3 regions of the Mesorhizobium sp. B2-2-4 genome follow, and region 3 is predicted to be linked to each of the others. Evidence: predicted binding sites of a transcription regulator. Region 3 holds the regulator's gene; each other region holds the start of a gene.
What was found. The regulator LexA, encoded in region 3, represses DNA repair genes until DNA is damaged. The targets are predictions, from matches to a motif close to TGTTCNNNNTGTGTTCNG.

Region 1: the regulator LexA is predicted to act here: its motif matches at 2,190-2,207, upstream of parE (DNA topoisomerase IV subunit B).
Region 2: the regulator LexA is predicted to act here: its motif matches at 1,799-1,816, upstream of FJ959_RS00905 (helicase-related protein).

The regions. Positions count from the first base shown of each region.
Region 1 is NZ_VFWB01000017.1:51,314-56,781, forward strand. Features, by position in the region: gene FJ959_RS29500 (type II and III secretion system protein family protein) at 1-992, opposite strand, end outside; gene cpaB (Flp pilus assembly protein CpaB) at 1,115-2,041, opposite strand; gene parE (DNA topoisomerase IV subunit B) at 2,277-4,337, shown strand; gene FJ959_RS29515 (FUSC family protein) at 4,376-5,468, shown strand, end outside.
Region 2 is NZ_VFWB01000001.1:171,630-177,097, forward strand. Features, by position in the region: gene FJ959_RS00895 (acetyl-CoA C-acetyltransferase) at 1-420, shown strand, start outside; gene phbB (acetoacetyl-CoA reductase) at 540-1,265, shown strand; gene FJ959_RS00905 (helicase-related protein) at 1,984-5,316, shown strand; gene FJ959_RS00910 (RNA-binding S4 domain-containing protein) at 5,343-5,468, shown strand, end outside.
Region 3 is NZ_VFWB01000011.1:163,578-169,045, reverse strand. Features, by position in the region: gene FJ959_RS25760 (ComEC/Rec2 family competence protein) at 1-1,158, shown strand, start outside; gene lexA (transcriptional repressor LexA) at 1,152-1,895, opposite strand; gene FJ959_RS25750 (TetR/AcrR family transcriptional regulator C-terminal domain-containing protein) at 2,348-3,025, shown strand; gene kynU (kynureninase) at 3,022-4,269, shown strand; gene kynA (tryptophan 2,3-dioxygenase) at 4,333-5,169, opposite strand; gene FJ959_RS25735 (AMP-binding protein) at 5,166-5,468, opposite strand, start outside.

The sequences.
Region 1 (5,468 bases), on a different contig from region 3:
CTGGCGCGGCGCACGATGAAGCCGGGCACCGAGATGCTGCCGATATTGTAGGAAGCCGACGCGTCGATCGAGGAGACTTCCGGCGCGATGTCGAGGCTGACCAGCCCGTCCTTCAGAACGGTGGGCGTGAAATCCAGGCTGACGCCGTACTTCTTGTAGCTGACGGAAATCTTGCCGTTGTCTTCGGAAACCGGGATCGGAAACTCGCCGCCGGCCAGGAAGCTCGCCGTCTCGCCGGACCGGGCGATCAGGTTCGGCTCGGCCAGCCGACGAGCCAGGCCGCGCTCTTCCAGTGCCTTGATGGCGATGTCGATGGAAACGCCGTTCGACAGCAGCTTGCCGATGATCTCGCCGGTCCCCGCCGGCTCAATGGTGCCGGGAGCAATCGTAACGTCGCGTCCGCCCATGCCATAAGCGAAATTGGCACTGTATTTGGCGCCGAGATCCTGCCCCGCCTGGCGGTTGATCTCGACGAAGCGAACATTGAGCTGGACCTGCTGCGAGGACGAGATGTTGACCGAATTGATCACCTCCTCATTGCCGGAGAAGCGGGTGGCGATCTTGTTTGCCTTTTCGGCGGCGACCGCGTCATCCGCCTCGCCCGACAGCACGACGCGGCCATTGGCGGAGCCGACCTTGATCTTGGCGTCCGGCACGCTGGCGCGGATCGTGTCGGCCAACTGGTCGGTATCGAGCGTCACTTCGATGTCGACGGTGCCGACGAGCTGCTTGTTCTCGTCGAACAGGGCAATGCCAGTGGTGCCGAGATTGTTGCCCAGCACATAGAAGGATTTGTCGGTCAGCGGGTTGACGTTGGCGATCTCCGGATCGCCGATGACGATCTGGTAGAAGGCCGCGCTCGTCATGATCGTCTTTGGCTTGCCCTTGGCGACCTTGATCGAGGCGTTCTTGGTCGCCGAGACATAGACGATGTCGTTGTCCGCCCTGGCCGGGCCGGCGAAGATGCCGGCCGCCGCCATCGTCACCGCCATCGCCACGGCCCGCGCGAAGTGCAACCGGCATGCCATTCGATATTGAAGTTGCCTGAACATTGTTCCCGTCCCGTCCGGTCCCCACCGGTCCTGCTCTGGTCCCACTCAGGAACCGGATATTCCTATTTCTGGTCCCGCGCAGGAACCTGATATTCCTCGGCCGTGGTTCCACGCGTCACGATGACCGTCTTGAATTTCGGCTTCTCCGGCTCCTTTGCCACGGCGTCGAACAGCGAGCCGGCTGCGGCCTGCGCCTTGCCCGCCACCGATCCGCCAAAGGAGGAGATGGTGGTCACACCGTCCTTGCCCTCGCCGCCCTCGCTGGCGGAGCGAAGCGACAGCGACAGCGTGCCGACAGTGCGGGCCAGCGCCACTTTCTGCGCGCCTTCGGTGGTCACCTCGATGGTTATGGAATTGGCCACCTGCGGCGTCGTTTGGCGCTCGTCGGCGCCCTGCCCGACGCTCAGCACCTTCGCGTCGGCAACGACGATCTCTGAGGTGATGGTCGAACCGGCGGCGCCTTGCGCATTCTTGGCCACTTCCTGGATTTCGCCGGCATCGCGCGTCAGCACGACATCGACCCGATCGCCCGGCGTGACGAAGCCGCCGACGCCCGCGATCTCGTCGGTGCGGATGGTGACGGCCCGCATGCCGGGCGTCAGCATGTTGGAGAGCGTGGCGCGGCCATTCGGGCCGGACAGCTTTGTAAGCAGCACCGGTTCGTTGACCTCGATCGGCGACAGCACCACGCGGTTGCCGTCCCCGAGCAGTCCATCGATGGTGGCGAAGGCGCCCTGCGGCAGCGAATCCTGCGGCCACGGAATTTCGCTGAGTTTCGCGCGGTCGAGATCCATGCCGTATCGCAACGGTGCATTCGCCACCACGATGGTCTTGAATTCGACCGTCGGCGCGGCGGGCGCCGCGATCGACGCGGTTTTCTCCTCGGCGTCGGCCCTGGCCTGGCGCTTGACCCAGAAATCCGCGGCAAAGATCGAGATCGCGCCGAAAACGGCGGCGATGCCGATCATCGTTATGGCCTTGCCCCTCACGCCCAAACCCCTGATGCCCGTAGTTTCTTGTTATGTTGGCTCACGCTAGGCGGCATTGTTAAAGAATCAGGAATCTTCTCGCTGGCTATCCGCCTGATTTCCGCCGGCTTGGTTATCGAATGGTTTTAGGATAAGAGGGGGTTAATCCCCGAACGTAACAGGAACCTCCGTCGCTTGGCGCTGAAAAGCGTGGCAGTATCGGCGGGTGATTCGCAGCTTGGGCTCTATGGCAGGCATGGACGACAACAACGATCTTTTCGGCAATCTGGAGAAGCAGCCGCAACCGGTTCGCACACCGGCGCGTCCGGCCGATCCGCTGGTGCAGGCGGCAGCCAAGCGTCCGGCGGCGGCGTCTCGTGACGGCTCAGAGGGCTACAGCGCCGCCGATATCGAGGTACTCGAAGGCCTGGAGCCGGTGCGGCGCCGTCCGGGCATGTATATTGGCGGCACCGACGACAAGGCCATGCACCATCTGTTCGCCGAGGTCATCGACAACTCGATGGACGAGGCGGTTGCCGGCCATGCCACATTCATCGATGTCGAGCTTTCGGCTGACGGCTTTCTCACCGTCACCGACAATGGCCGCGGCATTCCCGTCGATCCGCATCCGAAGTTCAAGAAGCCGGCGCTCGAAGTGATCATGACGACGCTGCATTCGGGCGGCAAGTTCGATAGCAAGGTCTATGAAACCTCGGGCGGCCTGCACGGCGTCGGCGTCTCCGTGGTCAACGCGCTGTCGGATCATCTCGAAGTCGAAGTCGCGCGCGGACGGCAACTTTACCGGCAGCGCTTCTCGCGCGGCATCCCGGTCAGCGGCCTCGAGCACCTTGGCGAAGTTCACAACCGGCGCGGCACCAGGACCCGCTTCCATCCCGACGAGCAGATTTTCGGCAAGGGTGCCGCGTTCGAGCCGGCGCGGCTCTACCGCATGACACGCTCGAAGGCCTATCTGTTCGGCGGCGTCGAAATCCGATGGACCTGCGATCCTTCGCTGATCAAGGAAAAGGACACCACTCCGGCCAAGGCCGAATTCCATTTTCCCGGCGGCCTCAAGGACTATCTGAAAGCGTCGCTCGGCGACGAATTCCAGGTAACGCGCGAAATCTTCGCCGGCAAGAGCGACAGGCAAGGCGGCCATGGCTCGCTGGAATGGGCGGTGACCTGGTTCGGCGGCGACGGCTTCATCAACTCCTACTGCAACACCATCCCGACCGGCGAAGGCGGCACCCACGAGGCCGGCTTCCGCAACGTCTTGACGCGCGGCCTGCGCGCCTATGCCGACCTCGTCGGCAACAAGCGCGCCTCGATCGTCACTTCGGAAGACGTCATGATCTCGGCGGCGGGCATGCTGTCGGTGTTCATCCGCGAGCCTGAATTCGTCGGCCAGACCAAGGACAGGCTGGCGACGATCGAGGCGATCCGCATCGTCGAGACCGCGATCCGCGACCCGTTCGACCATTGGCTGGCCGACAATCCGCAGGAAGCGTCGAAGCTGCTCGAATGGGTTATCGCACGCGCCGACGAGCGGGTACGACGCCGCCAGGAAAAGGAAGTGTCGCGCAAGAGTGCGGTGCGCAAGCTGCGCCTGCCGGGCAAGCTTGCCGATTGCACGCAGAATGCGGCCGCCGGCGCCGAACTCTTCATCGTCGAAGGCGATTCGGCCGGCGGCTCGGCCAAGCAGGCTCGTGACCGCGCCAGCCAGGCGGTGCTGCCGCTGCGCGGCAAGATTCTCAACGTCGCCAGCGCCGGCAACGACAAGCTGGCCGCCAACCAGCAGATTTCCGATCTGATCCAGGCGCTTGGTTGCGGCACGCGGTCGAAATACCGCGACGAGGATCTTCGCTACGACCGCGTCATCATCATGACCGACGCCGACGTCGACGGCGCTCACATCGCCTCGCTGCTGATCACCTTCTTCTACCAGGAGATGCCGAACCTGGTTCGCGGCGGACATCTCTACCTGGCGGTGCCGCCGCTCTATTCGATCCGGCAGGGCGGCAAGGTCGCCTATGCGCGTGACGACGCGCACAAGGACGAATTGCTGCGCACCGAGTTCACCGGGCGCGGCAAGGTCGAGATCGGTCGCTTCAAGGGCCTGGGCGAAATGATGGCCGCGCAGCTCAAGGAGACAACCATGGATCCGAGGAAGCGTACGCTGCTCCGCGTCGATGTGATCGATGCCGAGGCCGCCACCAAGGACGCGGTCGATGCGCTGATGGGCACCAAGCCGGAGGCTCGTTTCCGGTTCATCCAGGAACGCGCCGAATTCGCGGAAACGGAAGTGCTGGATATCTGAGCGCAGGCCGGTCGATCAAGGCTTGCGGAGACGCGCGTGTGAGCTGGCAACGGCTGAAAGACTATTTCGAAGCGGCTCTTGCCGGGCTGACACAGCCGACCCGGTCGGACTGGATCTTCGCCTTGCGCACGGTCTCGGCCGGCCTGATCGCGCTTATGGCCGCCTACGCCCTCAAGCTCGATCACCCGCAATGGGCGATGATGACGGTGTTCATCGTTGCCCAGCCGGTCGCCGGCATGGTGTTGGGGAAAGGCTTTTATCGGTTGCTCGGCACGCTGGCGGGCGGTGCTGCCGCAATTGCCATCACCACTGTCTTCGGCACGAATCCCTGGGTGCTGGTGACGGTGCTTGCCCTATGGATCGGCATTTGCACCTTCGTGTCGTCGCTGCTGCGCAACCCGGAAGCTTACGGAGCGGCGCTGGCCGGCTACACCGCGATGATCATCGGCTTGCCGGCGTTTGGCCAGCCGCATCTCGTCGTCGACCTCGCGGTCGCGCGCTGTGCCGAGATCGTACTCGGCATTGTCTGCGCCGGCCTGACCAGTCGGCTGATCCTGCCCAAATTGGCCAGCGAGGCCATCATCTCGCGGCTGAAGCGCAGCATTCTCGACCTTGCCACCTATGCCGGCGGCGCCTTTTCCGGTGGCGACACGGCAATGCTTTCCGGCCTGCACCGGAAGCTGGTCGCCGACACCCAGACGCTCGCCGAGATGCGCGCCTATGCCAGGCTGGAGGCCCCGAGCTTCGCGCCGCGCGCCCATCCGGTCCGGCGCACCATCGGACAACTGCTTTCAGCCCTGTCCGCGGCCCGCGCGCTGCATTCACACGCCGCACCGAAGAACGCGGCGCTCATTCCGGTGCGCTCGGAGCTGCAAGCCCTCGTCACTGAAATGGCGGCGACGCCAGGCGCGCTCGACGACACGGCGCCCTGGCTGGCACGGCTCGACGCGATCGGCGCCAAAGCAACGCAGATGCCCGACGCCTTGGCCGACCAGGACGGCGACAGGGTCGGCACCGTCACCCGGCTCACCATCGCTGCCGATTTCGCCGAAGCGCTGAAGCAGGCCCTGCGCGGTCTCGATGCCTTGCGTGCGCCCGTCACGCGGCCTTCACGCGAACGCAGGCCCCCGG
Region 2 (5,468 bases), on a different contig from region 3:
GCCGGCGCGCTTTTGATGAGCGAAGCGGAAGCTGCCAGGCGGGGCATCACCCCGCTGGCGCGCATCGTCTCCTGGGCGACCGCGGGCGTTGACCCGGCGATCATGGGCACCGGTCCGATTCCCGCCTCGCGAAAAGCGCTGGAAAAGGCCGGCTGGTCGGTCGGCGATCTCGACCTGATCGAGGCCAACGAGGCTTTCGCCGCGCAGGCCTGCGCGGTCAACAAGGACATGGGCTGGGATCCCTCGATCGTCAACGTCAATGGCGGCGCCATCGCCATCGGTCATCCGATCGGCGCCTCTGGCGCGCGCATTTTCAACACGCTGGTCCACGAGATGCGCCGAAGAGGTGCCAAGAAGGGTCTCTCCACCCTGTGCATCGGCGGCGGCATGGGCGTCGCCATGTGCGTCGAAGCGCTCTAAAAGAGAAGTGAATGGGGAGTAGCGAATAGGGAAGAACGGCGTCGGCGCAATGGGATATCTGATCCCTGCTCGTCATTCGCTACTCCCTGTTCACTCTCCCAACCAAAGGGAGGGAGCGCATGACCAAGGTTGCAATCGTCACGGGCGGATCGCGCGGCATCGGCGCGGCAATATCGATGGCGCTGAAGGAAGCCGGCTATTCGGTTGCCGCCAACTACGCCGGCAATGATGAGGCGGCGAGCAAGTTCACGGCCACAACCGGCATCAAGACCTACAAATGGTCGGTCGCCGACTACGACGCCTGCGCCGCCGGCATCAAGCAGGTCGAGGCCGATCTGGGCCCGGTCGCGGTGCTGGTCAACAATGCCGGCATCACGCGCGACGCAATGTTCCACAAGCTGACGCGTGAGCAGTGGAAGGAGGTCATCGACACCAATCTCTCCGGCGTTTTCAACATGACGCATCCGCTGTGGAGCGGCATGCGCGACCGCAAGTTCGGCCGCGTCATCACCATCTCCTCCATCAATGGCCAGAAGGGCCAGGCCGGCCAGGTCAACTACTCCGCGGCCAAGGCCGGCGACATCGGTTTCTCGAAGGCTCTGGCCCAGGAAGGAGCCCGCGCGGGCATCACCGTCAACATCATCTGCCCAGGCTATATCGCCACCGAAATGGTCCGGGCGATCGACGAGAAGGTGCTCAACGAACGCATCATCCCGCAAATCCCGGTCGGGCGCCTCGGCGAGCCGGAGGAGATCGCGCGCTGCGTCGTCTTCCTCGCCTCCGAGGACGCCGGCTTCATCACGGGATCGACCATCACCGCCAATGGCGGCCAGTACTTCGCCTGAGGTCTCGCCGGGCTGCCGGCTTCCCGGTGCCGATTGAAAGGGGGCTCGTTCGCCATCCGCTTCGGATGTCCGTGACGCCGTCCGATGACGGCTGTCGGTCTGCTGTTCCAATCCGGCACGCAAAGGTTAATGGCGGCAGCGGGTATTGTGCAAAACTACCTGGACAAGCTGTGCATTGTCGGTGGAAAACCTGTGCGCAACACTACATCTTGTCGTGAACAAACAGGGAAAATCCCGACATCGCCGATTCGTCGCCCTTTCGTTCCATGTTTGGCCGCAATGTTAACGAGAGCAGTCGCAATCGCCTGTCAAACTGTTAATTTCTATTAAGAAAGTTCAACAATTTCATAAGCTTGGATGAAGCAAGGCGGGCTGCCACACGGCTTTGCCGGCGAAAGTTAACGGCGGCTCTCGCCTAGCATGAAACGGGCCAATTCCGTGATTCAGCATGTGGTGAGAATCATCAGCCACAACTCCACATCTAGCCGTGAACAAAACATGAATCCGGGCGAGTCAGCGATTCGTCGCCGATTCGTTCCAGACTCGTTCCAACCCTTAATCAGCAGCCGAACCGAAGCTTGACGAAGGCGGCTTCGAGCCGCCAGCGGAACATTCCGCTTTCGCTTCGCGCCTGAAATCCCTATGTGTCGCCTGTCATACGCGCCACCCGAGGCGTGCTCCCGACAATGAGAGGCCAGAAAGCCTTATTTCCGAGCCGATGAACATCCATCCGAAACCCACCGAGCCGCTGATCCTGTCGGGTCGCGACGTGACTGCCGTGCTTGGGCCGACCAACACAGGCAAGACCCATCTCGCCATCGAGCGCATGGTGGCGCATGAAAGCGGCATCATCGGCCTGCCGCTCAGGCTCTTGGCGCGAGAGGTCTATACCCGCGTCTGCGAAAAGGTCGGTGCCCACAAGGTGGCGCTCATCACCGGCGAGGAGAAGATCCAGCCGCCAGGCGCCAGATATTCGGTCTGTACCGTCGAAGCCATGCCGCGCGAGACCGATGCCGCCTTCGTCGCCATCGACGAGGTGCAGCTTGCCGGGGACCTCGAGCGCGGCCACATCTTCACCGACCGCATCCTGCATCTGCGCGGCCGCCAGGAGACGCTGCTGCTCGGCGCCGCCACCATGCACGGCATCTTGCAGCGCCTGTTGAAAGGCGTCTCGGTGGTGACACGACCGCGGCTGTCACATCTGGCCTATGCCGGTTCGAAGAAGCTGACCCGCTTGCCCCGGCGCACAGCGATCGTCGCCTTCTCCGCCGACGAGGTCTATGCCATCGCCGAACTGATCCGCCGCCAGCAGGGCGGTGCGGCCGTCGTGCTTGGCGCGCTCTCGCCCCGCACCCGCAACGCCCAGGTGGCGCTGTTTCAGTCGGGCGACGTCGATTATCTCGTCGCCACCGATGCCATCGGCATGGGCCTTAACCTCGATCTCGACCATGTCGCCTTCGCCCAGAACCGCAAGTTCGACGGCTATCAGTATCGCAACCTGACGGCGGCCGAACTTGGCCAGATCGCCGGGCGCGCCGGCCGGCACCTGCGCGACGGCACCTTTGGCGTCACCGGCCAGGTCGACCCGCTGGACGAGGAATTGGTCAAGAAGATCGAAAGCCACGACTTCGACCCCGTGAAGGTTCTGCAGTGGCGCACAGCGCGTTTCAATTTCGCCAGCCTCGACGCGCTGAAGCGCTCGATCGAGACCAATGCCCCGGTGGAGGGCCTGACCCGTGCGCTGCCGGCAGTCGATGCGCAGGCGCTTGAGCACCTGTCGCGTGACGAGGACATCAGGGCGCTCGCCACCGACGCAAGGCGCGTCGCGCTGCTGTGGGAGGCCTGCGCGCTCCCCGACTACCGCAAGATAGCGCCGGCCCAGCACGCCGACCTCATTGCGTCGATCTACATGGACCTCGCCAGGCATGGCCATGTCGACGAGAATTACATGGCCGAGCAGGTGCGCCGCGCCGACACCACCGAGGGCGACATCGATACGCTGTCGCATCGCATCGCCCAGATCCGCACCTGGACATTCGTGTCGAACCGGCCCGGCTGGCTGGCCGATCAGGCACACTGGCAGGAAAAGACGCGCGAAATCGAAGACAGATTGTCGGATGCGCTGCATGAGCGGTTGACGAAACGCTTCGTAGACCGCAGGACTTCCGTCCTCATGCGGCGCCTTAGAGAAAATACCATGCCTGAAGCCGAAATAAGCCCAACCGGAACCGTCCTCGTCGAAGGCCACCATGTCGGCGAGTTGCAGGGGTTCCGTTTCACCGCCGATCAGAGCGCTGGCGGCGAAGACGCCAAGGCCGTGCGCGCGGCCGCCCAGAAGGCGCTGGCGGCGGAGTTCGAGGCACGCGCCGAACGCTTCGGCGCCTGCGCCAATGGCGACATCGCGCTCGGTTCCGACGGCACGCTGCGCTGGATCGGCGCGCCGATCGGCACGCTTGTTGCCGGCGAGGACGCGCTGAAGCCGCGCCTGGTGCTTTTGGCCGATGAACAGCTGACCGGCCCGGCGCGTGACAAGGTCGCGGCGCGTGCCGAGCGCTTCGTCAATTTCCAGATCGAATCCCTGCTGAAGCCGCTGGTCGATTTGAAGAATGCCGAGCAGATATCGGGTATCGGCCGCGGCATCGCCTTCCAGCTGGTCGAGAATTTCGGCCTTATCAATCGCCGCGACATCGCCGAGGAGATGAAGTCGCTCGACCAGGAAGGCCGCGCGGCATTGCGCCGGCTGGGCGTGCGCTTCGGCGCCTATCATGTCTTCGTGCCGGCGCTGATCAAGCCGGCGCCCGCGGGATTGGTGACGTTGCTGTGGGCGCTGAAAAACGACGGCAAGGACAAGCCCGGCTTCGGCGACGTCGTCCATGCGCTGGCATCGGGCCGCACCTCGGTGGTCATCGATCCGGCTTTCGACAAGGCCTTCTACAAGCTTGCCGGCTACCGCAATCTCGGCCGCCGCGCCGTGCGCATCGACATTCTGGAACGGCTGGCCGACCTGATCCGCCCGGCGACCAACTGGAAGCCCGGCCTCGGCCAGCGTCCGGATGGCGCCTATGACGGCCAGTCTTTCATGGTGACGCCGCCGATGATGTCGATTCTCGGCGCCACGGCCGATGACATGGAAGAAATCCTGAAAGGTCTTGGCTACCGTGCCGAGCCGAAGCCGGCGGCCGAAGTCAAGGCACGGCTGGAAGCGCAGGACAATGCCGCCCGGGAAGCCGTGGCGGCCAAGCTGGCAGCGGAAGAGGCCGCGCGCGCCGAGCAGGCCAAGGCGGCGGAGGCGGCTGCGACGGACACGCCTGAGGAGACATCGGCGGAAGATCCGCAAACTGCGACTGCCCAGACCGCCGTCGAAATTCCTGCTGAACCCATTGCGGAAGCGGCCGAAACTGTTGCGGAAGAACAACCCGAAGTTCCAGCCGAAGCGACGCAAGAGGTTGCGCCTGTAGCAGAAGCCGTGCCTGAGACTTCTGCCGCCGAAAGCGCCGACGCTCTCACCTCCCCCTCGACGGGGGAGGTCGCGGAGCGAAGCGAGGGGGGTGACAGCGCCGACGCTCCCCAACAGGGACAGGATGAAGCCGGCGTGCCCGCCGCGGAAGCCGAAGAGCCTAAGCCGATCCTGTTGTGGCGGCAGGGTCGCTTCGACCAGCGGCCTCGTCACCGTCACCACGAGAACCGCGCCCGGCCGCGCAACGGCCAGGCGGCGCGCTCCGATGCCCCGGCGGATGCCGCTGTCGGCCAGCCCGGCACCCGGCCCGCCCATGAAGGGCGCCGCGATGGCGCCGGCAAGCCGCGTTTCGATCGCTCGAAGTTCAAGCCCAGGCCGCAAGGCGAAGGCGGGGAACGGCGGGAGGGAAAGCCGCAGGGCGAGCGTTCTGACCGCCGTGAGGGCCGGCCGGGCAGCAGGCCGGAAGGCAAGGGCGGCCCGCAAGGCGGCAAACCCTCGTTTCAGGCAAAACCGCGCGAGGAGCGCCCGGTGCGCTTCGATCCCGACTCTCCCTTCGCCAAGCTCGCCGCTTTGCGCGACCAGCTGAAGAAATAGCCGCACAGGATCCGATGGTCGCCCCGATGGCCACCGACCGCCAGCGTATCGACAAATGGCTGTTCTTCTCGCGCGCGGTGAAATCGCGCTCGCTGGCCGCCAAACTGGTCGTGGCCGGCCGGGTGCGCATCAATCGCGACAAAGCAGCGCAG
Region 3 (5,468 bases):
ATCGTGGTGTCGCCGCACGAGGTGGTAGGGCCGAGCTTCCAGATGTCCTTCGCCGCCACCGCGGCCCTGGTCGGCGCCTATGCCGGCTGGTCGGATCGCAAAGCCGACAAAGCGCGGACCCCGCCGCCGCAACGGACCTTGCCTGGCCTGCTGACGCGAAAATTGCTGCTGGCGACAGGTGGGCTGGCGATGACCTCGATTATCGCGGGAAGCGCCACGGCGCTTTTCGCCATCTGGCATTTCCAGCGCGTGTCGCCGCTCAGCCTGTTCGCCAATCTTGCCGTCATGCCGATCGTTTCGGTCGTGATGTTCCTTGCGGTTGCCAGCGCGCTGCTGATGCCGTTCGGGTTCGATGGACCATCCCTTTATCTGATGGGCAAGGGACTGACCGCGATGATCGCCATATCAGGATGGATCTCGCAACGCTCGCCGGTCGACGCGGTCGGGTTGATTTCGCAGCAATCCGTCCTTCTGGTGGCGATCGCCCTGGTCATCGCGACGATGGCCACGACATGGCTGCGGCTGGCGGCACTTCCCTTCGCGCTCGCCGGCCTGTTGACCGTCTCGGACACGCGCACGCCGGACGTGCTGATTTCGGAGGATGCCCGCCTGGTGGCGTTGCCGATCGGCGGCGGCGAGCTCGCGATCAACCGGGCGCGCCCGAACGAATTCACCGTCGATAATTGGAAACGCGCGCTGAAGTCCGAAACCATCGTTGCGCCGGAACTGTTCGACAGCGGAGACCGACAGTTCGACATCTTCGATCCCGCGCAACTTCCGGCGGGAGCGCCTTTCTATTGCTTCACGGGCCTGTGCATGGCCCGGCATACCTCGGGGGCGATCATCGCGCAGGTGGAGGATCGCAAGGACGCCTGGAGGGCCTGCTCCTATGCGGATCTGATCGTCATCAACGACCCCGCGGGCTACGATCCCTGCCACAATCCGCTGGTTCTCGTCATCACCAAGCGGCAGCTCGCTCGCAAGGGAAGTGCCGCCGTCTTCTTCGACCAGCAATCGGCGACGGCACCGGCACGGGTCAGCTTTGCCGTCGACAGGCCATATCGGCCCTGGCACGAACAGCGGAAATTCTCACGCGAGGCAAGGGGACTGCCGCCTTACCGTAAACCCGAAAAGCCCACCGCCGACCCCGCTCAGTAGCGCCTGATCAGGCCGACCAGCTTGCCTTGCACCTTGACCCTGTCCGGTCCGAAAATACGTGTTTCATAGGCCGGATTGGCAGCCTCGAGCGCAATCGAAGCACCCTTTCGGCGGAAGCGCTTCAGCGTTGCTTCCTCCTCGTCCACCAGGGCCACGATGATCTCGCCGGGACTTGCGGTGTCGGCATTGCGGATGATGACCGTGTCGCCGTCGAAAATGCCGGCCTCGATCATCGAATCGCCCTTGACCTCCAGCGCATAGTGTTCGCCGCCCATGATCATGTCAGGCGGCACTGAAATGGAATGCGTCTGATGCTGGATGGCGTCGATCGGCACACCCGCTGCGATGCGACCCATGACCGGGATCGACACCGCTGAAACCGCGTCGTCGTCATTGCCGGCAGCGGGCAGACGCGAAGACGTCGCCGGCTTGATCTGCCGGCTAGGGCTGCTGCCCTGTCCGAGGCTGCCCTGGATGACGCTCGGGGAGAACTTCTTTGCCGCGTTAAGACCCGGCGCGATCGAGTCCGGCAGGCGCAGCACCTCCAGCGCGCGCGCCCGGTTGGGCAGGCGGCGAATGAAGCCGCGCTCCTCCAACGCCGTGATCAGCCGATGAATTCCCGACTTGGAGGCGAGGTCCAGCGCTTCCTTCATCTCGTCGAAGGACGGCGGAATGCCGCTTTCCTTCAGCCGTTCATGGATGAACATCAAGAGTTCATGTTGCTTGCGCGTGAGCATGGCGGCCCCCAAAGGCATTGCACGAAGGGTCTGGAACCAGAATCAGAAAACAAACCCAGAACAAACACTATCTGTTCCAGTTGTGTTCCGCAACCATTTAAAGTTTAATGAATTTGTTAAGGCGACGGAAACGAAATGCCCTCCCGCAGCCAGCATCCTGCCAGCGCGGTCCGTCGTCAATGCGCTCCCGGGCCCTTTGAAACTATTTTGGTTAATGGCCTGTGGCCCGACCGGTCTCCACTCTTGGCACAAGCCTGCAAGCTGGGTGACCGGCAGGTGCGGGGTGCGTTTGGGCGGATTAGAAACCCCTGCGGCTCGTGAACGAAACGAAACCAAAATGCCAACTTCCGCCGGAAAACGGCCAGACACCACCACTGGTCGCGACGGGCTGCGTTCGTTCGTTCGCTTGACGAAACCGTATAATAATGTACGGTTTTCGAAGAGGAACACCAATGACCACGCCGAAGCAGGCCGCGCGACGCGAACGGATAGAGGAGGCCGCCTATGCGGTGCTCCGGGAAGCCGGCTACAAGAGCGCCTCCCTGCTTGCTATCGCCAAGCGGGCATCGGCCTCGAACGAAACCCTCTACAACTGGTACGGCAACAAGCAGACCCTGTTTCGATCCTTGATCGAAGCCAATGCGGGAGAGGCAAGGAAGCTGCTGGAGGACGCCCTTCACCAGGCGCGCGATCCGCTCGAAACCCTGAACTTGCTCGGGCCAGTCCTGCTGACCCTCGTGACGGGCGACAAGGCGGTGGCGCTCAATCGCGCCGCGGCCGGCGACGTCAACGATACAGGCACGCTTGGCCAATCGATCGCGCAATTCGGCCGCAATACCATAATGCCGCTTGTTGGCGACCTGCTTCGAACCGCAAGTCGGGCCGGCCCGATCGCCTGTGACGATCCTGCCGAAGCCGCCGACATCTACATCAGTCTTTTGATCGGCGATCTCCAGGTTCGCCGGATCGTTGGGGTGCTCGAGGAACTGCCTCGGGCGGAAATCGAGCAAAGATCGAACCGGGCGTTCACCCTGTTCTTGCGCCTCTATGCGGCCAGCCCTTGCCCGGGCGGCAAAACAGCCGGCCCGTTTCCAGGGCGCTCTTCTCACCGAGGAACATCGCGACCATGAGCAAAATTCCCGATCTCGCAGCGATCGAGGCAATGGACACCGCGGATCCGCTGCGTGCCATGCGTGACCGCTTCACCTTGCCCCAGGGGGTGATCTATCTCGACGGCAATTCGCTGGGCGCCGCTTCGCCAGCCGTGTTCGGCGAGCTGCAGAAGGCCGCCACGCAGGAGTGGGCGCAGGATCTCATCCGCGCCTGGAACACCGCCGGCTGGTTCGACATGCCGGTCGAACTCGGCGACCAACTCGGGCGCCTGATCGGGGCCGCCGCCGGCCAGACGGTGGTCTGCGATACCACCTCGATCAACATCTACAAGGTGCTGCATGCGGCACTCGGGATGCGGCCGGACAGGTCAGTCATCATCGCCGAGGGGGACAGCTTTCCGACCGATCTCTATATGGCCGAAGGCGTTGCCTCGACGCGGCCGGGCACGGTGCTGCGGCTCGAGGGTGTCGATGCGCCGACCATAGAAGAACTGATCGACGAGCGGGTCGCGGTCATCCTGGTCAACCACGTCAACTACAAATCCGGGCAGTTACGCGACATGGCCGCGCTGACGCGGACGGCACATGATGCCGGCGCGCTGATTGTCTGGGATCTCTGCCATACCGCCGGCGCCTTGCCCGTCGAGCTCGACCGTTCGAATGCCGATTTCGCCGTTGGCTGCACCTACAAATATCTCAATGGCGGCCCGGGTGCCCCGGCCTTCATCTACGCGGCCGAGCGCCACCATGGCGATGTCCGCCAGCCGCTCAGCGGCTGGTGGGGCCATGCGCGGCCATTCGCCTTCGAACAGGGTTTTGCTGCCGGCACAGGCATCCGCCGGTTTCTCTGCGGCACGCAGCCTGTGCTGTCGATGCGCGCGCTCAAAGGGGCGCTCGATGTCTGGAACGACGTCGACATGGCAGAGGTGCGCAGGAAGAGCATGGCGTTGACCGATCTGTTCATCCAACTGGTCGAGGCAAAATGCGGCGCCTACGGCCTCGAACTCGAAAGCCCGCGCGATGGCAATGAGCGCGGCAGCCAGGTTTCGTTCCTCCACCCGCATGGCTATCAGGTGATGCGGGCCTTGATCGAGCGCGGCGTGATCGGCGATTTCCGCGCGCCATCCACGATTCGCTTCGGCTTTACGCCGCTTTATGTCGGCTATGTCGATGTCTGGCAGGCTGTCGAGGTGCTGGAAGACATTTTGCGCACGGACGCGTGGCAGGAGGCGCGTTTCGCCGTCAAGGCGGCGGTGACTTAAGAGCCTGTCGCTCAGAAAAGCGCAGTGGGTTCGGGATAACGATATGCAGTCGGCAAAGCTACGTCAGAGCCGGGTGCGGACCTTCCACAGCTCCGGGAACAACTCCACCTCCAGCATCTTCTTCAGGTAGGACGCGCCCGATGTGCCGCCGGTGCCGCGCTTCATACCGATGATGCGCTCGACCGTGGTGACGTGGTTGAAGCGCCAACGGCGGAAATAATCCTCGAAATCGACCAGCTTCTCGGCGAGTTCGTAGAACATCCAGTAGCGCTGCGGGTCGCGGTAGATGATCTGCCAGGCGACAAGGACCTCTTCGTTCTCGGTCCGCGTTTCGCGCCAGTCCGTACGCCTTGCGTCGGCACCGATGTCGAAGCCGTTACGGGCGAGCAGCAGCAGCGCCTCGTCGTAGAGCGACGGTTGCGCCAGGATCGCCTCCAGTTTCTCGCTGAGGTCCGGCCGGTGCTTGTGCGGTCCGAGCATTGCGAGATTGCGGTTGCCGGCCATGAACTCGATGGCACGGTACTGCCACGACTGGAAGCCCGAGGACTGGCCAAGCGCGTCGCGGAACTCGGTGTATTCGCTGGGCGTCATCGTGCGCAGCACGTCCCAGGCATTGTTGAGCTGCTCGAAGATGCGGGCGACGCGCGAAAGCATCTTGAAGCTCGGTTCGAGACGGTCGGCGCGGATGGAGCGGATTGCGGCGCCGATTTCGTGCAGCGCGAGCTTCATCCAGAGTTCCGATGTCTGGTGCTGGATGATGAACAGCATCTCGTCATGGGCTGACGAAAGCGGCTCCTGCGCCTCGAGCACCTTTTCCAGATGCAGATAGTCGCTGTAGGACATGCGCTCCTTGAACGACATTTCCGCGCCCTCGGCGGACGGGTCGTAGGGCTTGCTCAATTGATCTTCTCCGCGCGCAGCCGGAAGCGCTGGATCTTGCCGGTCTGCGTCTTGGGCAAAGCGGCGATGAATTTTACCGAGCGCGGATATTTGTAGGGCGCGATCGTGGCCTTGACGTGATCCTGCAGACGCTTGACGGTCATTGCGTCTGGCGCCACGCCTTGCACGAGCACCACATGAGCCTCGACGATCTGGCCGCGCTCGGCATCCTCGGCGCCCACCACCGCGCATTCGGCGACATCGGCATGCGCCAGCAGCGCCGCTTCGACCTCTGGGCCGGCGATGTTGTAGCCGGCACT